4 regions of the Lysinibacillus sp. NPDC097214 genome follow, and region 3 is predicted to be linked to each of the others. Evidence: riboswitches for the same ligand, from Rfam matches in the RefSeq annotation. Region 3 holds a riboswitch; each other region holds the start of a gene.
What was found. A riboswitch is a leader RNA that binds a small molecule or an ion and turns the genes downstream of it on or off. The one in region 3 is predicted to bind thiamine pyrophosphate.
Positions count from the first base shown of each region.

Region 1: it holds a riboswitch for thiamine pyrophosphate, as region 3 does, so the genes downstream of both, ACQKMI_RS11895 (ABC transporter substrate-binding protein) here and thiW (energy coupling factor transporter S component ThiW) in region 3, are expected to answer to the same signal.
Region 2: it holds a riboswitch for thiamine pyrophosphate, as region 3 does, so the genes downstream of both, thiT (energy-coupled thiamine transporter ThiT) here and thiW (energy coupling factor transporter S component ThiW) in region 3, are expected to answer to the same signal.
Region 4: it holds a riboswitch for thiamine pyrophosphate, as region 3 does, so the genes downstream of both, thiM (hydroxyethylthiazole kinase) here and thiW (energy coupling factor transporter S component ThiW) in region 3, are expected to answer to the same signal.

Region 1 covers NZ_JBNNSS010000004.1:380,044-385,335, reverse strand. The annotation lists gene ACQKMI_RS11905 (MFS transporter) at 1-762, opposite strand, end outside; gene ACQKMI_RS11900 (TetR/AcrR family transcriptional regulator) at 827-1,435, opposite strand; TPP riboswitch at 1,774-1,884, shown strand; gene ACQKMI_RS11895 (ABC transporter substrate-binding protein) at 2,017-3,012, shown strand; gene ACQKMI_RS11890 (thiamine-binding protein) at 3,014-3,307, shown strand; gene ACQKMI_RS11885 (ABC transporter permease) at 3,304-4,074, shown strand; gene ACQKMI_RS11880 (ABC transporter ATP-binding protein) at 4,052-4,801, shown strand; gene ACQKMI_RS11875 (TatD family hydrolase) at 4,791-5,292, shown strand, end outside.
Region 2 covers NZ_JBNNSS010000014.1:9,506-14,797, reverse strand. The annotation lists gene ACQKMI_RS22005 (GntP family permease) at 1-215, opposite strand, end outside; gene ACQKMI_RS22000 (helix-turn-helix domain-containing protein) at 343-2,118, opposite strand; gene ACQKMI_RS21995 (hypothetical protein) at 2,262-2,387, opposite strand; gene ACQKMI_RS21990 (DUF4870 domain-containing protein) at 2,435-2,767, opposite strand; TPP riboswitch at 2,893-3,000, shown strand; gene thiT (energy-coupled thiamine transporter ThiT) at 3,131-3,691, shown strand; gene map (type I methionyl aminopeptidase) at 3,980-4,735, shown strand; gene ACQKMI_RS21975 (hypothetical protein) at 4,761-5,292, opposite strand, start outside.
Region 3 covers NZ_JBNNSS010000003.1:43,010-48,301, forward strand. The annotation lists gene ACQKMI_RS07460 (MarR family winged helix-turn-helix transcriptional regulator) at 1-164, shown strand, start outside; gene ACQKMI_RS07465 (ketosteroid isomerase family protein) at 207-530, shown strand; gene ACQKMI_RS07470 (EVE domain-containing protein) at 546-1,025, shown strand; gene thiW (energy coupling factor transporter S component ThiW) at 1,499-1,999, opposite strand; TPP riboswitch at 2,127-2,234, opposite strand; gene ACQKMI_RS07480 (MFS transporter) at 2,301-3,497, opposite strand; gene ACQKMI_RS07485 (ABC transporter substrate-binding protein) at 4,266-5,292, opposite strand, start outside.
Region 4 covers NZ_JBNNSS010000001.1:687,659-692,950, forward strand. The annotation lists gene sppA (signal peptide peptidase SppA) at 1-858, opposite strand, end outside; gene mbcS (acyl-CoA synthetase MbcS) at 1,074-2,663, opposite strand; TPP riboswitch at 2,904-3,002, shown strand; gene thiM (hydroxyethylthiazole kinase) at 3,089-3,844, shown strand; gene thiD (bifunctional hydroxymethylpyrimidine kinase/phosphomethylpyrimidine kinase) at 3,844-4,668, shown strand; gene thiE (thiamine phosphate synthase) at 4,658-5,290, shown strand.

The DNA.
Region 1 (5,292 bases), on a different contig from region 3:
TTGAGGTATATCTTTTTCGAGACGTATCCCAATATAGTTTGATAAAGACTGTTCCAAGGTAAAGATCAAGATTGCTCCTAAAATATAAAACATAAATAGCTTATCTTTTATAACGGTTGAATAAGTTTGAAACATTTCTACTGATGAAGATTTTTTCTTATGATTAGAAGACTTAGGTGAAGGTTCTGGTAAATAAGTTTCTGTGATAAAAAATACAGTCATAAATACAGATAACAACGAGATTAGTGAAATCCCAATAAATAGCTCAAATAAGTAGTTTTTAAAAAGAAATGCCCCAATGATTCCTCCAATTGCCGTTGATAAATTCCCCAACCAGTAGCTAATCGTAAATACAAGCTTTCTCGATTCGGAATTAGTAACATCAATCATCATAGCTTGTGCGGCTGGCTGAAACATTCCTCCGCAAAACATATTAATGATGAAGAATGCTGCAGAAATATAAGGAAGGTTAAACCAAGGGGAATTACAAAGTGCTATTAACAGATATGAAAGCAATATACCTATTTCAGAATAAATCATTATTTTTTTTCGCCCTATTTTATCTGAAATATGCCCTCCGATAAACCCTCCAATAACCCCACTAATTACTATTATTATAAGAATAATACCAGTTTTAGTAGCTCCGATATTCTGGGTAAAATAAATTGCCAGAAAAGGAATAACAGCCATAGAAATAAGGCCGCCTAGAAATTGCATGGCTAGACGAAGTTTGATGTTGGGATGAATATCTCTCAATTTCATATAATCACTCCTATTTAATAATATATTGTCTACAAGTGCTGGCTGGGCAAAGTGGGGAGGAGGCTTATTTATTTGTGATAGGCCCAAATAATCTCAGAGCTTGTCTCGATATATCCTGCCGCATCACGTTTGTATATTCATCAATAAATGTTAAACGCATGCCGTTTAAGATGGAAAAGTATGACTCAGCAATTAATGAAGGGGATTCTTCATAAAAGTAACCGAGCCTTTGACCTTCTTCAATAACCGGATAAATACTATCTTTAAATACTTTTACGAAATCATCTAGTTCTTTAAAAAGTTTTGGGAAACGATCAGGTCTTGCAAGAACCTGCTGAATTAGACGTAAGTATTCACTTCTCATTGAAAAAAGCTGTATATGGCAATCTATCATTTCCTTCACAACTTCAAGAGGCTCACCTTTAAAGTGTTCTCCTAACTCAATAAAATAAGGTGTGATTTCCTTCAATGGCTCCAAAATAGCTGATTCATAAAGTGCTTCTTTTGAATCAAAATACGTAAATACGGTACCAAAGCTAACACCCGCTTCCTTTGCTATGTCGGCAACTTTTGTCTCCGCAAAACCAGTATCACTATATAATTTAATGGCAGCATTTAGGATAGTAGATCTTTTTCTTTTCTTTTTCTCATCATTAGTAAGTTTAGTTTCCATTTTATATACTCCTTCCAAAATAAATGATTGATTGGTCAATCAAATCTTATTGTAATATGTTTCCATTGTCAATATGTTGAGGGAATTTTTTGAATTTTATAGTTAGTTATAACGGAATTACTACAATGAAGGGCCATTATTCGCTAAAAGTATCTAGGTCTCCTTAAGAACGTTTTTGAAAGGAGAGGGCATAGCAGTTATTTAGTGTGAATGAAAAAAATATTTCAGAAGGTGGATTTGAAAAGAGGCCGTTTAATAATTTTTCAGCACTATCGGTAAACAGACCCTTGTCATTAACGGATTGATATGGGTATAATTATCATCGAAAAGTTCATATGGAAAGAATGTAGGGGGGCTGGTAGTTGCCAGCTGAGATTGTGTCCGATAGACGCTGACCCTTTGAACCTGATTTGGCTCGTACCAGCGTAGGGAACATCTATTCAAAAAAAGAAAGTTTTTGATACTGATTGTAAAACGTCTGGGAGGAATCCTAGGCGTTTTTTATGTTTTCAGACTTTTTTTCTTCTGGTAAAGACATTCATTCATGAACACTTTCACATTACTTACTTGGAGGAATCAGCATGAAAAAATGGTTATTGGTCCTAATGGCTGCACTTTTAACATTAGTGGGTTGTAGCGAAAAAGAGGCTAAAAAGGATGCTAAAGGATTAACAAAAGTATCGGTAGTTCTAGATTGGACACCGAATACAAATCATACCGGTTTATATGTAGCGGAAAAACTGGGCTACTTTAAGGAGCAGGGCTTAGATGTTGATATTTTATTACCTGGCGAAACGGGCGCAGATCAGCTTGTGGCGTCTGGGAAGGCTCAGTTTGGCGTAAGCTATCAGGAAGGGATTACACAGGCGCGTGTACAGGATGTACCTTTAGTATCGATTGCAGCGGTTATACAACATAATACTTCTGGCTTCGCATCTACCGCATCAAAAGGCATTAAGTCACCAAAGGATTTTGAAGGTAAAACATACGGGGGCTGGGGTGCGCCACTTGAAAAGGCTGTACTACAATCACTTATGCAAACAGAAAATGCGGATATTAATAAGTTAGATATCGTCAATGCAGGCGATTTAGACTTCTTTACAATGATGAAAAAAGATATTGATTTTGCGTGGATTTATTATGCATGGACAGGTATTGAAGCAGAACTTCGTGGCGAAAAGCTGAACATGCTTTATTTAACAGATTATAGTGAGCAGTTAGATTATTACACACCTGTACTTGCTACAAATGAAAAAATGATTAAGGATGATCCTGAGACGGTAAAAGCATTTGTCGCTGCTGCGGCTAAGGGTTATGAATATGCGATAAATCACCCAAATGAGGCAGCTGATATTTTACTAGAAGCGGTTCCTGATTTAGATAAGAACCTTGTGCATAAAAGTCAGGAATGGTTAGCAGATAAGTATCAAGACGACGCTGCACGATGGGGCGAGCAAAAACTTGCTGTTTGGGAAAACTACGCGAAATGGATGGCTAACAACAAAGTTTTAGAGGGCGAATTTAACGCAAAACAAGCATTTACAAACGATTTTTTACCGAAAAAGGAGACAAAGTAATATGGCAAACTCATTAATAAGTGTCCAAATTATCCCGAAAACTGAAACATACGCAGATGTGATCCCGTTTGTTGATGCAGCGATTGCGGTTATCGACGCATCAGGGGTGAAATATGAAGTTCATCCATTAGAAACGACAATGGAGGGTGAGCTTACGACTTTACTACAAATTATTGAAAAAATGAATGACAAAATGATAGAGCTTGGCGCGATCAATGTCATTACGCAAGTGAAAATTTTATATCAACCATCCGGTATTACAATGGATACGCTAACGGAGAAATACAAGGGATGAAGCAGGCTGTTATACAAGGAAGGACGATAATTTTTATCGCCTTCCTCTTATTCATATGGGAACTAATTGTCCGTTTTGCTAATATCCCACATTGGCTTTTGCCAGCACCGAGTGCCATTTTGAAAGAAGGTTTTCAATCGTATGAAACGTTTGTGCCGCATGCTTTCGCGACAATTCAATTAGCACTTCTAGGTCTTGCAATCGGGATATTATGTGGGCTAACGGTTGCCGTACTATTACATCGTTTTACTTTAGTAAGGGAGTTATTTTACCCTATTCTTATTATGTCGCAAAATGTCCCTGTGCTCGTCCTAGCACCTTTATTAATTATTTGGTTTGGCTTTGGTTTATTGCCAAAGCTCATTATTATTTGTCTTGTGTGCTTTTTTCCTATTGTTATTTCGGCAATGGATGGCTTTCGTCAAACTCCGCCTGAACTGAAGCATTATTTTGAGATGATTGGTGCAACGAAAGCACAAACCTTTTGGAAGCTAGAATGGCCTTATGCGTATCCAGCGATTTTTTCAGGCATTAAGATAGCGGCAACCTATAGTGTCATGGGGGCTATCATTGCGGAATGGTTAGGTGCGAAAATGGGGATTGGTGTCTACATGACGTTGGCACAATCTTCATTTCGAACGGATCGTGTATTTGTAGCAATTTTTGCTATCGTATTTTTAAGTTTGTTATTATTTAGTGCTATTCGATTACTAGAAAAACTTGTTGTAAAGGGGAGAGGACACCATGCTAAGCATTCAAAACATTGATAAATCCTTTGATTCCCTTCCAGTCATCCGTAATTTATATTTTGAGGTGAAGGACGGGGAGTTTGTGGCGATTATAGGTCCGTCAGGCAGTGGAAAAAGTACACTCTTTCAATTAATTGGTGGTGTTTCTTCAATTGATAAGGGTGCCATTTTATTAAACGGTACAGACATCCAGCGAACAAGAGGAACGATTGGCTATATGCCTCAGCAGCCATGTTTATTACCGTGGCGTACGATAATAGAAAACGTCACGATGGTCGAGGAGCTTCATGGAAAACCAAATGTTAACGTTGCGAAGGAATGGTTACATAAAGTGGGGCTCGCAACATTTGAAAATGCATATCCTGATGAGCTGTCGGGTGGTATGCAACAGCGGGTATCGTTTATTCGTGCAATTGTCAGTAATAAGCCTATTTTATGCTTAGATGAGCCATTTTCTGCACTTGATGAGTTTACAAGGCTTGAAATGCAGGCGTGGCTATTATCGATTTGGGAGAAATATCGAAAGTCTATTTTGTTCGTTACACATAGTATCGAGGAAGCTCTGTTTTTAGCTGATCGTATTATTGTACTCACGAAACGGCCAGCAACAATGAAAAAGGAAATAATCGTACCTTTTGCAAGGCCACGACAAGAAGAAATTCGTCATTCCGCTTCATTTACGGCTTTGAAGCAACAATTATTCACGTATTTAAAAGAAGAAAAGGATGAGGCGAATGTTGATTGATGCACATATTCATTTAGATCAGTATAAGGAAAACGACATACCTACTTTGCTAGAAGAAGCGGAACATGTCATTGCAGTAAGCATGAATCTACCGTCGTGTGAGAAGACGTTGAAGCTGTCGAAAGCCTATGCTAAGGTAAAGGCGGCGTTTGGCTTTCATCCTGAACAATCGCTACCTAGTGCTGCAGAGGAAGAGGCATTATTCGAGTGGATACGTCAACATGCTCATGACATGGTGGCAATTGGCGAGGTAGGGTTGCCTTATTATTTGAGGCAGGAGAAGGCTATTGATAATCGTTCGTATGTGGCTTTGTTAGAACGGTTTATTGTATTGGCAAAGGAATTAAATAAACCGATTGTCTTACATGCTGTTTATGAGGATGCGGCGATTGTTTGTGATTTGCTAGAAAAACATCATATAACGAAAGCGCACTTCCATTGGTTTAAAGGCGATGATGAAGTAGTTGAACGAATGATTTATAATGGGTATT
Region 2 (5,292 bases), on a different contig from region 3:
GCGGCAAATAAGAAGATGAGGTAGTAGTTTTTCATAAAGTTTATAAACCCGGTCATATAGTCGCCCTGTAGTGAATCTAAAATAGGCATTTGATTTAAAATAATGACGATTAAGCTGGCAATTGGCGCAATAATAATGATACTGAACCCGCGTAGTGCTAGAAAAATTAATAAAGCCAGGGAAGCAATAATCGTAAACAAACTCCACATTTCCATTCCTGTTAAGCCCTCCTAGTTTAATATAAATATTCTGAAAATTCAATAAGTAGGGTTTAGTATAACAATGAATGCTATGAAAATACTATGTAAAAACAGACAAAGATAAGATCTGTACTTTGTCTGTTTAGGCTAACTTCGCATTTTGTAAGTAAGAAAACATATAGATGGCAAGGTTTAATTCAAACATAGTTTTCCCATTTTGCTCATCAACTTCTATCAATGAAAAGATCGTCTGAAGCCTATATTTAATAGTGTTTAGATGTACATAGCATGCCTCCGCAGTTTGTTTGCGATTTTGATTATGTTCAAAAAATAGTTTGAGTGTATATAACAAATCAGTTTTATGCTGTTTGTCATATTCGATAATTGGTCCAAGCTTCATCTCTACATATTCTGTCATTTCCTGTGGGTCGTTATGTAAGAAAAGTGAGTATGGTCCAAGCTTATCGTAGGATAAAATGAACGGTGCCTGTTCGAGTGTTTGTAAATAGTCAATGCACTTTTTTGAGTCCCGGTAAGAACTAGAAATATTTTCAATAGTGTCGAAATGTCTCCCTAGGCCAACGATAAACGACAGTGAATTGTACTTTTTAGAATCCTTATTGAGGAGCTTGAAAAAAAGTTGAATGCTTTCTTTAAATTGTTCAACTGGTTCTCTTAGATTGTTCATAAATAAAAAATGATAGTGTAAATCATGTTCTGAGATAAAAACTGGTAAGGAAAATAAACGTGCTAAGCGATAAAGTAGCTTGCTAAATTGTTGCTGCTTTTTTTTTGTTTGAGCAACACCATACTTACTTCCCTCAAGCTGTAGAGTAGCGCATAAATAATGGGTCGTTTGTTGGGCTTCTTGACGTTTATAAAAGGCATTAAAATTCAAGTTTAGTAGCTGTTGTAACAAATAACCGTCGTATTTGAAGGAAATTTCAAGCTCCTTTTCCTCCTCGGCTAATTGTAAGGCGAAAAGAGCACTTGCCTGTTCTACTGCAAATAAATCTAGAGGATCCATCTGTAAATGTTGATCCATAACAATCAACAGTATTCCTATTACACCCCGCTCTGTATGGATAGGGAACAAATAACTTACATACATTTCATGGTTGATTGGTATATGTACTTGATGTTGCACGCATTGGTGAACAACTGTATGAAGATGCTCTGATTCCTGCTCTTTTAAAATTTCGGTTGCAAGCTTTGCTGTTGAAGAAGATGCGACAAGTAAATCGTAAAAATCAGTGGTAATCGCTACAGACTGTCCTAGTAAGGAAGCGAGTGTATCGATCATATCGTTTAGTCGACCTCGTGTTAAAGAGACTCGTGTTAAAGCATTATAAATGCGTTTAGAGCGTTCATTTTGAGTAAATAATTTTGCATTTTCGATGGCAATTGAGGATTGATTCGCAAATGCTTGAAGCATTGTTAAATCACTATTCTCAAACTGTGTATCTCCTGAAAAATTGACAATCGTTAACACGCCTATACATGAATTACTTTTATCAAGAAGCGGAGCACAAACAGCACTTTTTGGGTAAGTAAAATCACCGACTGCTTTTGTATAGTGTTCTTCATACTGTGGAAATAAATCGGCCATATTTTCAGTTACATCATCGCTAGTATGGAATCTAAATGCCTTTTTTTGAGAGAATACTTTTCCGGTCATCCCTTCATTTGAGGCAAGGTGAATTTTCTTCAAGTAAGCTAGATCATAACCTACAGTATGCTTAGCAATTAAACGATTTGTCTCTGTATTTAACATAAACAGCACACCTGCATCAGCACCTTTAATCACATGGAGTACTTCACTAATAAGTTTCTCTAACACTTGGTCTATATCGAGTGTTGATGTTAGGACCTGTGCAGCATTAACCAAGCTCATTAATTGTTTTTCGGTATTTATCATAAACAACTCCTCATGTGTATTGTTAAACTTTATTTTACAGTGCCATATAGAAGATAGCGAACTGTTAAATAACGAAAAAAAGAATCTGCTGAAAAAAGTAAGCAGATTCTTGTTAGTAACCTCATTTTAACTTTAAAAACGTATTATTGCTTATAGATGTTTTTTGAGGAATTAGCCGTTCCCTTCTTTGCAGCGATTACTTTTTTAACAATTGGAATAACGATAGGTGCTAATTTTACGGCGGTTTTGACAACTTTAGATACTTTCAAAAATAACAGCTCCTTTTAGTACTATCTGTTCAAGGTTGAAATGAAACTTATCGGATAACGCGAACAGCTTGAATAATATTCCAAATGACGATTCCTATTGAGACGAGAATGTAAATTGCGAACGAAACTAACCAAATGATAAGAAATGTACTGCTACCTGAATCTGGTTCAAAAGTGTTGAATGATAAAGTTGAGAAAATAAAGACTGCAAAAAATATTATTCCAAATGCGACTGGGATTAAATGTGATATTAGTGCTCGAAGAGAATGACTCTTGACGTCGTGATCTTTTGAAACAAAGTAAACTACTAATGGCACAATGAAAGGTGCGAAAAAGATACTGAGATAACTAAAGGCAGATAAAATTTTTTGGTTCTCCATAGTTGTACCTCCTTTTTTAATATTTACGCATGAAAAACAGTAAAGTTTCAAAAAATTAATGTGGAAGAGGTTGTAATCGTTATAGTGTTTGCGTACAATGAGGTTGTTCAACTAAATTAAGATGTAACGACCACAAGGGGAGCTGATGATGTCAGCTGAGACTGGGCACGTAATGCCTTGACTCTTTGAACCTGTAAGTTAACGCTTGCGTAGGGATGTGGATAGAAACCGACACTTTTACGATGTGAGGCTCTGTCCTGGCATCGTTTTTTAATCTTTATTGATGCCATATAGGAACATATTTGCCAACTGATTTCTATTCCTGCTCTTGTATCCTACATCGGAACAAAGGAGAGAATAATTATGGACAATAAAAGACTTTTAATGCTTGTGGAGATTGCGATATTCGCAGCGATTGGCCTTGTGCTTGATCAGGTTTCCTTTAAAGTATGGGCACAAGGGGGCTCTGTTAGTCTCGTAATGGTGCCAATAGTGTTAATAGCATTTCGCTGGGGCCTTATTCCAGGCATGACAACGGGTTTACTCATTGGTGTTATGCAAACGATGTTTGGTGCCTATATTATACATTGGCTTCAAGGAACACTTGATTATGGTGTTGCCTTTACAGTAGTAGGCTTAGCGGCCGTTGTGCGTGGGCCAGTGCTTGAGGCTGCAAAAGATTTAAACAAAAAGAAAATGGCGCTTTATATTATTTTAGGAACGGTAATAGCGGGCTTTTTACGTTATGCAGCACATACCATTGGGGGCGCTGTATTTTTCGCAGAGTATGCTGGCGATCAAAATGCATGGATTTATTCAATCATCTATAATGGAACATATATGTTACCAGCAACGATTTTAACAGCGATTGTCGGTGTTCTGTTATTTACGGCAGCACCTCAATTAATGCAACGAAAATCATAATTATGATTCCCTTCACATGAGTGAAGGGTTTTATTTTTAATAACGCCTTCGTGACCAACATCGTGTTGGCCCGAGACTCTGCAGCGAGCACCGCGAGCGAAGAGGATCATCGGACGCCCCAGGAAAGCGCCCAGCCGGAACGGAAATCAACTCTACGTTATGGAGATAAGCTTGTTTTTTAGCAATTTACACTTTATGATGGCATATAATATTTAGAGCGTTTAGCGTTTTATGTATAAAAAGTTATGTTATATTAAATAGAGATATTAGATGAAAGGGACGTTAAAAATGATTGTAAAAACGCAAGAAGAGATTGAAGCCTTTAAAAAAATCGGCCGTATTTGTGCTGAAATTCGTGAAGCCATGAAGGCTGCTACAAAACCAGGTGTAACAACACTTGAACTAGATGAAATTGCAGGCCGTATGTTTGCTGAGGCAGGAGCAGTTTCTGGACCTAAAGGGGAGTATGATTTCCCAGGATACACATGTATTAGTGTTAATGAGGAAGTCGCACATGGTATTCCAGGTGAACGTGTGATTAATGAGGGAGATATCGTCAATATAGATGTATCTGGTTCATTAAATGGTTACTTTGCGGATACGGGCATTTCATTTGTAGTTGGTGAAGGTTATGAGGATAAAGAAAAGCTATGTCGCGTAGCTAAAAGTGCTTTCGACCGTGCAATGACAAAAGTAAAAGCTGGATCAAAATTAAACCAAATCGGCAAAGCTGTTGAGCGTGAAGCATATGCCAATGATTTAACAGTGATTATGAACCTAACAGGTCATGGTTTAGGTCGTTCTTTACATGATGAGCCAAATCATATTTTAAATTATTACGATGCATGGGATTCTACAATTATGAAAGAAGGCATGGTACTTGCAGTCGAGCCATTTATCTCAGCGAAAGCGGAGCATATTGTGGAATCTGGTGATGGCTGGACATTCGTTACGCCAGACAAATCATTAGTTGCTCAAATTGAGCATTCAATTATCGTTACAAAAGACAAACCAATTATTTTAACTTCACTTGATGAACAATAAAAAAGCTAAAAATCCTGCTACCAATTTATTTTTGGTAGGCAGGATTTTTTTTAATAAATAATATACCGACAAGTAGCACTCCACATAAAAATAAGGCTGCCGTTGACACAAGTAGCTCATCAAAACCATTATGTAATGCGACCCCGATATAGGCCCAGATAAATACACTTGGATAGATAATATCAAAATAATGGAAACGGATATGTAGTGCTATTGCTACCCCAAGTGTCAGTAAAATAACTGCCCAAAGGGGATCACTAAGCCCAAAACCATTCCATTGATAAGATGTTAGCGTAAAGCTTACATTTGTCATCAGGCTGAATGTAATCCACGCGAAGTAAATCGAGAAGGGTAAACGACCTGTAAGTGAATTATTGCTGAGTGGGTACGTTTTGTACAACTTAGATAAATACAGGACTAAAATAAACGTACTGACAATTGACACTATAAATAGTTCGTGTTGCCAAACAACAATTGCTAACGCCTGCATGATACATATGCTACTAAAGAGAACAGTCTGTTTAAAAGATGTCTTTTTTAGATTCATGACTAACCAA
Region 3 (5,292 bases):
GAAGAGAGAATTTAATATGCCTTACAGAACAGGGTGAAAATTTGGCAGAAGAATTAATGAAGACCCTTGCGATTTCTGAGAATGAAGTTTTAAACGTACTTTCATTGGAAGAAAAAGAACTATTGAAAAGTATTATGAAAAAAGTATATGAAAATCGTTCATAGGGATTAAAACCTTATAAATAAAAAAAGAAAGAGTGATGAGATATGAAGGCAGTGCAAGTTATGAAGGAGTATTTAAGAAGAGCGCAAGAAGAGGGACAAGACTTATCTGACATGTATGCAGATCATGGGGAATTAAAAAATTTTAAAGGTCAAACTTTTAAAGGAAAAAAAGAAATACAGAACTTTTACATGTCACCTATGCCGAAAGGCTTTAAATTAACGATCCAAAATATTGAAGGTGATGATATAGAATGTAGAGCTATCATTTCGACTACTTGGGATGGTTTGCCAAACCCAGTGACTTTGGAAGAAAAGTTGATTCTTGATAATGAAAAAATTAAATCATTTACAATGAATCCAAAATAAAAGGAGAAGGAAGTTATGTCATTATATCCTAATAAAAATCCTCTCCCTACGCCTGAAAGAGACACGAAATACTGGATTGGCGTAGTATCTCTTAATCATGTACAAAAAGGGGTTGAGGGAGGATTCGGCCAGTTATGTCATGGTAAAGAAAGACCTTTGAAACGAATGCAAAAAGGAGATTGGATTATTTATTATTCTCCTAAAAAAAGTCTAGATTGTAATGAACCTGTAAGAGCATTTACCGCAATTGGAAGGGTAAAAGACGAGCGAATATACGAGTTTCAAATGGCAGAAAATTTTATTCCTTTTAGAAGAGATATAGACTTTTACAAAGATGCTAAGGCTGTACCAATAAAAAGGATCTTAGATTATTTAGAATTTGTAGAAGATAAATCGAAATATGGCTATAAATTCAGATTTGGTCATTTTGAAATAAGCAAAAAAGACTTTTTATTAATTGCTCATGAAATGGGATTACCGTTGAAGTATGGGTGAATTTGGTTGGACAAAAAACGGCTCATCACCATAACGTGTGGTTGATTTCCGTTCCAACTGGGCGCTTTGTTGCTGCCGCTTCGCTTTCGCACAGAGCAAAGCTTCCTGGGGGCGTCCGATGAGCCGCTTTTGTTGCTGCCGCTACGTTAGCACTACGCTTTCGCACAGAAAACATCCGCTACGCTGCAGGGTCTCGGGCCAACAGATGTCTTTTGCGCGAAAGCGTGAGTGCAACGTAGCGGCAGCAGCACGATATTGGTCACGAAGGCGTTATCACAGGATGTGATGCTCTTAGTCTTCGTTCCTCTATTGCTAATCCCCAAGGAGTCGACCAGTCGTAACGAAGATCAACTTATATACAAAACATAGGTCTTATCAAATGTCATCCACAACTTTTGGTGATGAGCCAAAAAAACGTTACTTTCTTAATTAACTGCTATTAAGAAGTAACGTTTTTATATTGCCATAAATCATTATTTAAGCTGAGTGTTAAGATCAGTTACAAACACAGTTTTACGCAAATTGTTAGCAACGACGATGCCTATTACAGCACCAATAGTACTTGAAGTTAAAAAGGCTGGCATGAAAAATAAAGCAGCAACAGATGTCCCCATTAATAAATGTGCGTAGGGCACTGCAATGAGTGAGGCAATAATACCTGTCCCAAACATTTCACCGACACCTGCTAGCCATTGTTTGCCGCTGTATTTATAGGCAAGGGCTGCACATAAAGCACCAATGACACTGCCAGGTATAGCTAATAATGAGCCTGTGCCTGTTAAAATACGAATAATGGCTGTGACAAAGGTGACCATAACAGTAGGTACTGGTCCAAGAATGATCGCACCAATAACATTAATAGCATGCTGTACAGGGTAGGCGCGTGCAATTCCTGTTGGTATTGAAACGAAGGTAGAACCTGCTACGGCAATTGCTACTAATAAGGCCATGATTGTTAATTTTCGAATTGACATCATTTCCACTCCTTTGAAATATGAATTTATTGGTTTTCCCCACTAAACTAGGGAATTTTACCACTAGAGCGTAAAAAAAGCCGCTCCCTAAAAACATTAGGAAGCGGCCTTGCATTTAAAAAGTAAAAAGCAAGTGTCGCCACTTCCCTCCGCTAGTGTGAACTAGATCAGGTTCAAAGGGTCCGTATATGACAATATACGTCTCAGCCTTTTAAAGACTCCCCTAGTGGTAAAAATTTAATTGTTAGTTTTCCTCATAATTATGTAGCATGCTACTAAAAATAGTCAATCACTTTTCAGGCTATTCTGTATCAGGATGCATAAGGTGAGGTGCTTTTTTCATTGTCCAAATAAGGGCAAGGAAGAAGCAAGCCATTAAAATAATAGCCCCGAAAATATAAGGACTGTTCATATTCCAATCGAATAATATACCTGCTAAAGCTGGACCAATCATATTACCAAGACTCATGTACGCATTGTTCATACCAGCTGCAAAGCCTTGTTCATTTTCAGCAAGCTTAGAAATCAATGTGTTGACTGCTGGACGAATCAATGTCGTAGCTGTAGAGAAGATTGTCGCTACAACTAGAATAAGAGCAAAGCCAGATACAAATAGTATTAAGAAAATTGAAACGGATGCAATAAATAAATTGACTAACACTACTTTCATTTCGCCGAAGCGATTAAACAGTGGTGTAATAACAAACATTTGAACAACAACACCAAAAGCGCCACCGACAACTAATATAATGGCGATATCAGTAGGTGTGTAATTAAACTTCTCTGTCACAAATAATGATAATGTTGTTTGGAAGTTCGCAATTCCGAATGAGAATACTAGCATGATAATTAGCATGACAAAATAAGGCATTTGGACTGAACGCACCATCTGCTTTGCAAGATTATCCTGCCTCCGCGCTTTTTGTGCTGTGTTTGGTTTTGTACCAGGCAATAAAAAGAACGATAAAATGGCTGCTAAGATAGCTGCAAATCCAGCTGTATAAAATGGGAAATGTAAACTAACTTTTGAGAGGAATCCACCGATACCAGGTCCAATCATAAAGCCAAAGGACATTGCTGCTCCTAGCATACCCATACCTTTTCCTCGTTCCTCGTACGTTGTGACGTCTGCCACAAAAGCCATAATAGGAGGTGCCACAAATGCAGAACCAAGGCCACCTAAAAAGCGTGCCAAGAAGAGCATCCACACATCTGTAGAAAGCCCGAAACCAATTTGTGCAAGTCCTGTTACAATAAGACCGAAGATAATGAGATTTTTTCGACCGTATTGATCTGAAAGATTCCCAGCAATTGGTGAAAAAACGAATTGCGCTAAGGCGAACGTTGCGATCAACATGCCAAGTACTTGTCCTGCAGCACCGAATAGTTTTAAATACTCAGGCATGACAGGAATAATAATTCCAATACTCCCCATTGCGATAAACATATTAAACATTAAAATATATAGAGCCGCCTTATTAGACTTCTGCTGGGTCATCAAATACCCCTTTCTTTATTGAAATATATTACAGTCTACCACAAGGTTTGTGCGTTTACTATTGACTATAAGTCTGAAATAAGAGTTCAGATGACCTTCCGGCAAAACGAGGGGTTGATTTCCGTTCCGACTGGGCGCTTTGCCGCTGACGCTTCGCTTTCGCGCAGATAAAACATTTGTTGCTGTCGCTACGTTAGCACTACGCTTTCGCACAGAGCAAAGCTTCCTGGGGGCGTCGGGGCAACAGGATGTTGGTCACGAAGGCGTTATCACAGGACGTGATGCTTTTAGCCTTCGTTCCCCTCCCGCTTCGCTACGTTGCAGGGTCTCGGGCCAACAGATGTCTTTTGCGCGAAAGCGTGAGTGCAACGTAGCGGCAGCAGAGGGTTTTGTTTGTGCGAAAGCGCAGCGACAGCAACAGCACGATGTTGGTCACGAAGGCGTTATCACAGGATGTGATGGTTTTAGCCTTCGTTCCTCTATTGCTAATCCCCAAAGAGTCGCCCAGTCGTAACGAAGATCAACCACTTCACAAGAATGTATCTTTCTTACATATCACTCTAATTTATAGTAATAAGGCGATGTATCCTAACCTCTTTTTTCGATTAGCTAATGGTAGACTTCTATGATGAAACTTGGTGCAGTTGTTTTAATAATTTGAATCCCACACCTGACAGTAAAATTAAAAAATATAACATCAAAAAAACGCAAGAAATCAACTTTTCTAAAATTGATTTCTTGCGCTTTTTAAGGATTTCAGTTTTGAGGTTATCGAATACTCATTTTAAATTCTAAAAACAGCTCATTGTATTTACCTAGGTAATCAGGGCCTAAGTTTTTATAAACTTCTAACGTTTTACGTTGTTCTTCTGAAGGATAGAATCGCTTATCAGATACAACTTCCTTATCCATTAACTTCATCGCTGCAATATTAGGGGTAGAGTAGCCTACATAATCAGCGTTTTTAGCCCCTGATTTAGCTTTTAGCATGAAATTAATGAAGGCATGTGCGCCATCTATATTTTTTGACGTTTTTGGGATGACCATATTGTCAAACCATAAGTTTGAGCCTTCCTTTGGTACAGCAAAGTCTAAATCTTCATTTTCTGACAACATGTCAGCTGCTTGACCAGACCAAGTGAGTGCCACGGTAGCTTCATTATTAACCATCAGCGGTGTAATTTCATCCCCGATAATAGCTTTTACATTTGGCGCCAATGTGATTAGTTTATCAGTAGCTTGAAGTAGCTCCTGTTTATTTAAAGAGTTGAGAGAGTAGCCAAGGCTGTTTAAGCCCATACCAATCACTTCACGTGCACCATCTACTAAAAAGACTTTACGCTTTAATGAAGGATCCCATAAGTCCTCCCAAGATGAGAAGTCAAGGTTTCCAACGAGCTTTGGATTATAGACAATGCCAACTGTCCCCCAGAAATATGGAACAGAATATTTATTGTCGTCATCAAATGGTAAATCTAAAAAATACGGATCGATATTTTTAAAATTAGGAATTTTTGTTTTATCTAAAGGAATAAGTAAGTTTTCTTCCTTCATTTTTTCAATCATATATTCAGAAGGTACCGCAATATCGTAAGCTGTACCACCTTGTTGAATTTTTGTCATCATTGCTTCATTTGAATCAAATGTCTCATAGATGACGTGAATGCCTGTTTCTTTTTCAAATTGCTTCAGCAAATCCGGGTCAATATATTCTCCCCAGTTAAAGATGGTTAACGTATCTTTACCACTTTTTCCACCACCGGCACTTAGAGCGTCAGCAGCATAGAATAAAAGG
Region 4 (5,292 bases), on a different contig from region 3:
TTCGGCGCCCTCTAAACCAAAGTCTTTACGCAATGCTGTAATTGCTGCTTCTTCATCACCAATCTCATCAACTAAGCCTGCTTCAAGAGCCTTCTTACCGCTAAGAATTCGACCATCGGCCACTTTTTTCACATCTGGTTCAGACATATTACGTCCTTTTGCAACAATACCAACGAATTCTTGATACGTTTCATTAATCATGTCTTGCATCATAGCACGCTCTTCTGGTGTCACTTCACGCATTGGACTAAGCATATCCTTATGTTCACCAGATTTAAATGTTTCATATTTCACACCAACTTTTTCTGCTAACGCCTGATAATTAATAGATTGCATAATGACACCAATCGAACCTGTAATTGTATCACGTTGCGCAAAAATTTTATCTGCTGGTGCTGAAATGTAATAACCACCTGAAGCTGCCATCGAATCCATAGATACATAGATTGGAATTTGTCGCTCTTCTTTAATTTTCAACAGTTTTTTATATATTTCTGCTGATTCCTTGACACCGCCACCTGGTGTATTAACACTTAAGACGATACCTTCCACAGTATCATCATATAAAATATTATCTAATTGATGTAAGAAAAATTGATGATCATAAGAAACTGGTTGCCATAATGTACTTGAGCCAACATCTTGAATCGTACCATCAACCTTTAAGTATGCTATACGTTTATCCATATTGCCGTCTTCTTTAACCTTTTCCATTACCGTCAAGTCGTTTCCAGCCGCTAATCTATCAAAACTGCTAAAGAAATCTGATTTAAATATTGCAAAAACAGTGTTGATTCCTAATGAAAATACTAATAGCACACCTGCAATTATTAAAGCAGCCCACCTTTTACCATTCATATCTTTCCGCCTCCTCATAACGTTATACGATTGATATCCTAATTTGTTTCATACTTATTGCAATAATATAGCTCATGCCATAACACGGGGTTGATCCCAACACTTTGCAAAAGCTTTAACTTATTCAACCTATAATACATTACCTAATACTATAAAAAAATCAAAGTTCATAAAAAAAGCAGGAACTTTGATTTTCGACATTATTTCCTAGGAAATTAACGATGAGTGATAGAATGGATTTTTTCTTGCTCTCGTAATTCGACACGACGAATTTTGCCTGATGCAGTCTTTGGTAGCTCAGTAACAAACTCGATCACACGAGGATATTTATAAGGGGCTGTTAAAGTTTTTACATGGCTTTGTAGTTTTTTTATAAGTGTTTCATTACCAACTTCTCCTTCACAGAGCACAACAAACGCCTTTACGAGATTTCCACGAATCTCATCTGGACTCGCGACAACGGCAGTTTCTTTCACTGCAGGATGCTTCAATAACGCATCTTCTACTTCAAATGGGCCAATCGTATACCCAGACGATATAATGACATCATCTCCACGTCCTTCAAACCAATAATAGCCATCTTCATCTTTATATGCACGATCACCGGTAATATACCAATCGCCTCTAAATTGTAAATTTGTCCGTTCTGGATCGTTTAAATATTTTTCAAATAACGCGGGCGTTTCACAGTGTACAGCAATATCTCCAACTTCTCCAACCGCAACAGGACTTCCAAAATCATTGATAATTTCAACAGAATTACCCGGGGTAGGTTTACCCATTGAGCCCATTCTAGCCTCCATGCCTACCATTGTACCAACAAGTAATGTATTCTCTGTTTGTCCATAGCCATCTCGTACTTGTAAATTAAAAACCTCGGAAAATACTTTTATCACTTCACTATTTAAAGGTTCGCCCGCTGACACAGCCTGACGTATTGTACTTACATTGAAATCTTGTAAATTTTCAAGACTCGCCATAAATCGATATTCGGTTGGTGTGCAACATAGAATATTAATATTGAATTTTTCAATCAGTGCAAGGTAAGTACCCGCATCAAAGTGACCTTTGTAAACAAATGCTGTTGCACCACTTCCTAAAGTAGCGAGGAACGGACTCCAAATCCATTTTTGCCAGCCAGGAGCTGCGGTAGCCCATACTATGTCACCTTCTTGAACACCTAACCAATTTGGTGCAGTAGTTCGTAAGTGTGCGTAACCCCAGCTATGTGTATGTACTGCTGCCTTTGGATTGCCTGTTGTACCACTTGTATATGCTAAAAATGCAATGTCTGTACTCTTAGTTGGTGTAGAATTAAAGTAGCTTTTTGGTTGGCTTTGCATTTTTTCAAGCAATGGCTGCCAAGGTTCATGTGCATGACCAATGACAAATTGCTGTATTTCTTGTAAATTTTCAACACTATCAAATTGTTCAATATAAGGCTCAAATGCAACAACTCCTTTTGCTTCAGCATGATTGATTCGATATTCAATATCCTTAGATCTCAACATTTCTGAACTAGGTATAATAGTTAAACCTGCCTTTAATGCCGCAATGTACACAATATACGCCTCCACTGATCTCGGTACCATGATTAAAATTACATCACCTTTTTTCAAACCTTGAGAGGTAAATACATGTGCTGCCTGATTCGCCTTTTCAAGTAAGGCTGTATATGTAATGTACTGAATTTCTCCGTTTTCGTTATAAACTAATAATGCATTTTTGGTAGAATCCTGTGCATATTTTTCAATTTCCTCTGAAATGTTATACCATTCTGGTGCGATTAAATCTTCTCTTTTCATGGCAAATGCCCCCTTTTGTTACGCCCAATATAAACTCAATTTTTATCGATTTCAATGGAATACACTCTAATTTATGAAAGTCGTGACAACTATCATGCTCTGCTATATGGCATCAGTCACTTATTGCTTCTATCCATTTTAATTTGGCGTAATGGTCGCTTTTGCACAGAAAATCTGAATGAAGAAAAAACTCCCTATTGAACACAAATGAATAATATGGTACATTTTGGTCAACTAAATGCATGATTGCAGGGGGACTCATTTAGAGTTGAGAAGGTAAAACCTGACCCTTTGAACCTGTTAGTTAATACTGACGTAGGGAGCAATTTACATCGAATTACTGATGAAAGGCTCTTTTACGTGTTTTTTGCACGAAAAAGAGTCTTTTTTGCACGCTTACGTCCATCCAACGAGGAGGACTTAAATTGATATTTCAAACGATTCGTAAACAAAATCCACTTATTCATTGCATAACTAATTACGTTGTGGCTAATTTTCAAGCAAATGGCTTATTAGCAATAGGCGCTTCTCCAGTCATGGCTGATGACGGTCACGAGGTTGAAGAAATGGTGACAATCGCCTCAGGCTTATTGATCAATATCGGTACCCTTAATGAACGAATGAAAGAATCCATGTTACTTGCAGGGAAAAAAGCAAATGCTCTTGGCATTCCCGTTATTTTAGATCCTGTTGCCGCAGGTGCAACATCTTACCGAAAACAAACGGTACAGCAATTACTGGAGGACATTAAATTTGCGGCAATTCGTTGCAATATCGGAGAGCTTGCGGCAATTGCCAATGTAGACTGGCAACAAAAAGGCGTAGATAGTGGTAGTGGGTCAATTTCTGTAGAAGTGGAGGCACAGAAAATAGCTCAACAATACAATTGTATTGTTATTGTGACCGGTGAAAAGGATTTTATTACTGATGGCACACATCAGCAATGGATTACGGGTGGAAATTCTCAAATGACAGAAGTTACTGGAACAGGTTGCTTATTGAGTGCACTGTGTTGTGCCTCTTACGCCGCAGGAGATCAACCGTTTGACCAATTGCTAGAAACATTATCACTTTATAAGAAGTTAGCAGAAAAAGCTGCTTCTTCTACTCGATTCATTGGCGATTTTCAAATTGCTGTATTGAATGAGCTACATCACCTTTCCAAGGATGGTGATGAATAATGGATATTGTAACGACGATTGCTGGTTCAGATAGTGGCGGCGGTGCAGGCATACAGGCTGATTTAAAAACATTTCAGGAATTAAAAGTGTTTGGAACATCTGTTATTACAGCTTTAACTGCCCAGAATACACTGGGTGTATCGGGTGTTTTACCAATTGAAGTTAGCTTTATTGAAAAACAACTTAGAGCGCTAATCGAGGATTTTTCAATTAGTGCTATTAAAACAGGAATGCTGTTTTCCTCCGAGATCATCCAATCAATTGCACATATTTTAGCAGAAGTAAATATTCCGCTTATTGTGGATCCTGTTATGATTGCAAAAGGTGGCGAAAGCTTATTACAGCAAGAAGCAATTGAGGCATTACGAAGTTATTTGCTACCTTTAGCAACAATTGTAACGCCAAACATCCCTGAGGCTGAGACCCTTTCTGGAAGGAAAATCAATTCTTTAGCTGATTTAAAAGAAGTAGCTCAGATCTTATTACAAACAGGCGTTCAATGCGTCGTTATGAAAGGCGGTCATTTAGAGGATACATGCTATGCTACTGATTATGTATTTTTTCAAGATGGTCGATCATTTTCCATGCAGTCTACTCGAATTGCAACAAAAAACACGCATGGTACAGGCTGTACATTTTCCGCAGCATTAACTGCTTTTCTTGGTCTTGGGCTACCTATGGAGGAGGCAATTGAGGAAGCTAAAAAATTTATTCAATTAGCCATAACCCATGATTTATCTATTGGTAACGGCCATGGTCCAACAAATCATTTTGCTTACCAAAACTATAAGGATTCCTGTGAGGTGACCATTCATGAAACGTGACGATCTACAACTATATTTTATTATGGGTACAGGTAATGTTTTCAATCAGGAGCCAATAAACGTTTTAGAGAAAGCTCTCCAATCTGGAATTACAATGTTTCAATTCCGTGAAAAAGGGCCAAATAAACTAACTGGACAAGCCTATGAAAATTTTGCTCGCAAATGTCAAAAGCTCTGTCAACAGTATCATGTTCCGTTTATCGTCAATGATGATGTAGAACTAGCTATAAAACTTAGAGCAAATGGTGTTCATATTGGCCAAGAAGATTTTCCTGTGTCGATGGTACGAAAAAAAATTGGCAATATGATTCTAGGGGTTTCTGTTCATTCACAAGCTGAATTACAAACTGCTCTACAATATGGTGCTGACTATGTAGGAATTGGTCCAATTTTTTCAACCACCTCTAAAAGCGACGCCAAACCGCCTAGTGGAACTGAATTTTTACAACAAGTTCGCAGACAATACCCGGAGCTCCCTATCGTTGCAATTGGAGGCATAAACTGCTCGAATGCACATACTGTATTTAAAGCAGGTGCAGATGGAATAGCAGTTATTTCCGCGATTTGCGAAAGTGAGGATATTTCGAATACAGTCTCTACATTTAAAGCGTTTGTAGGATAAAG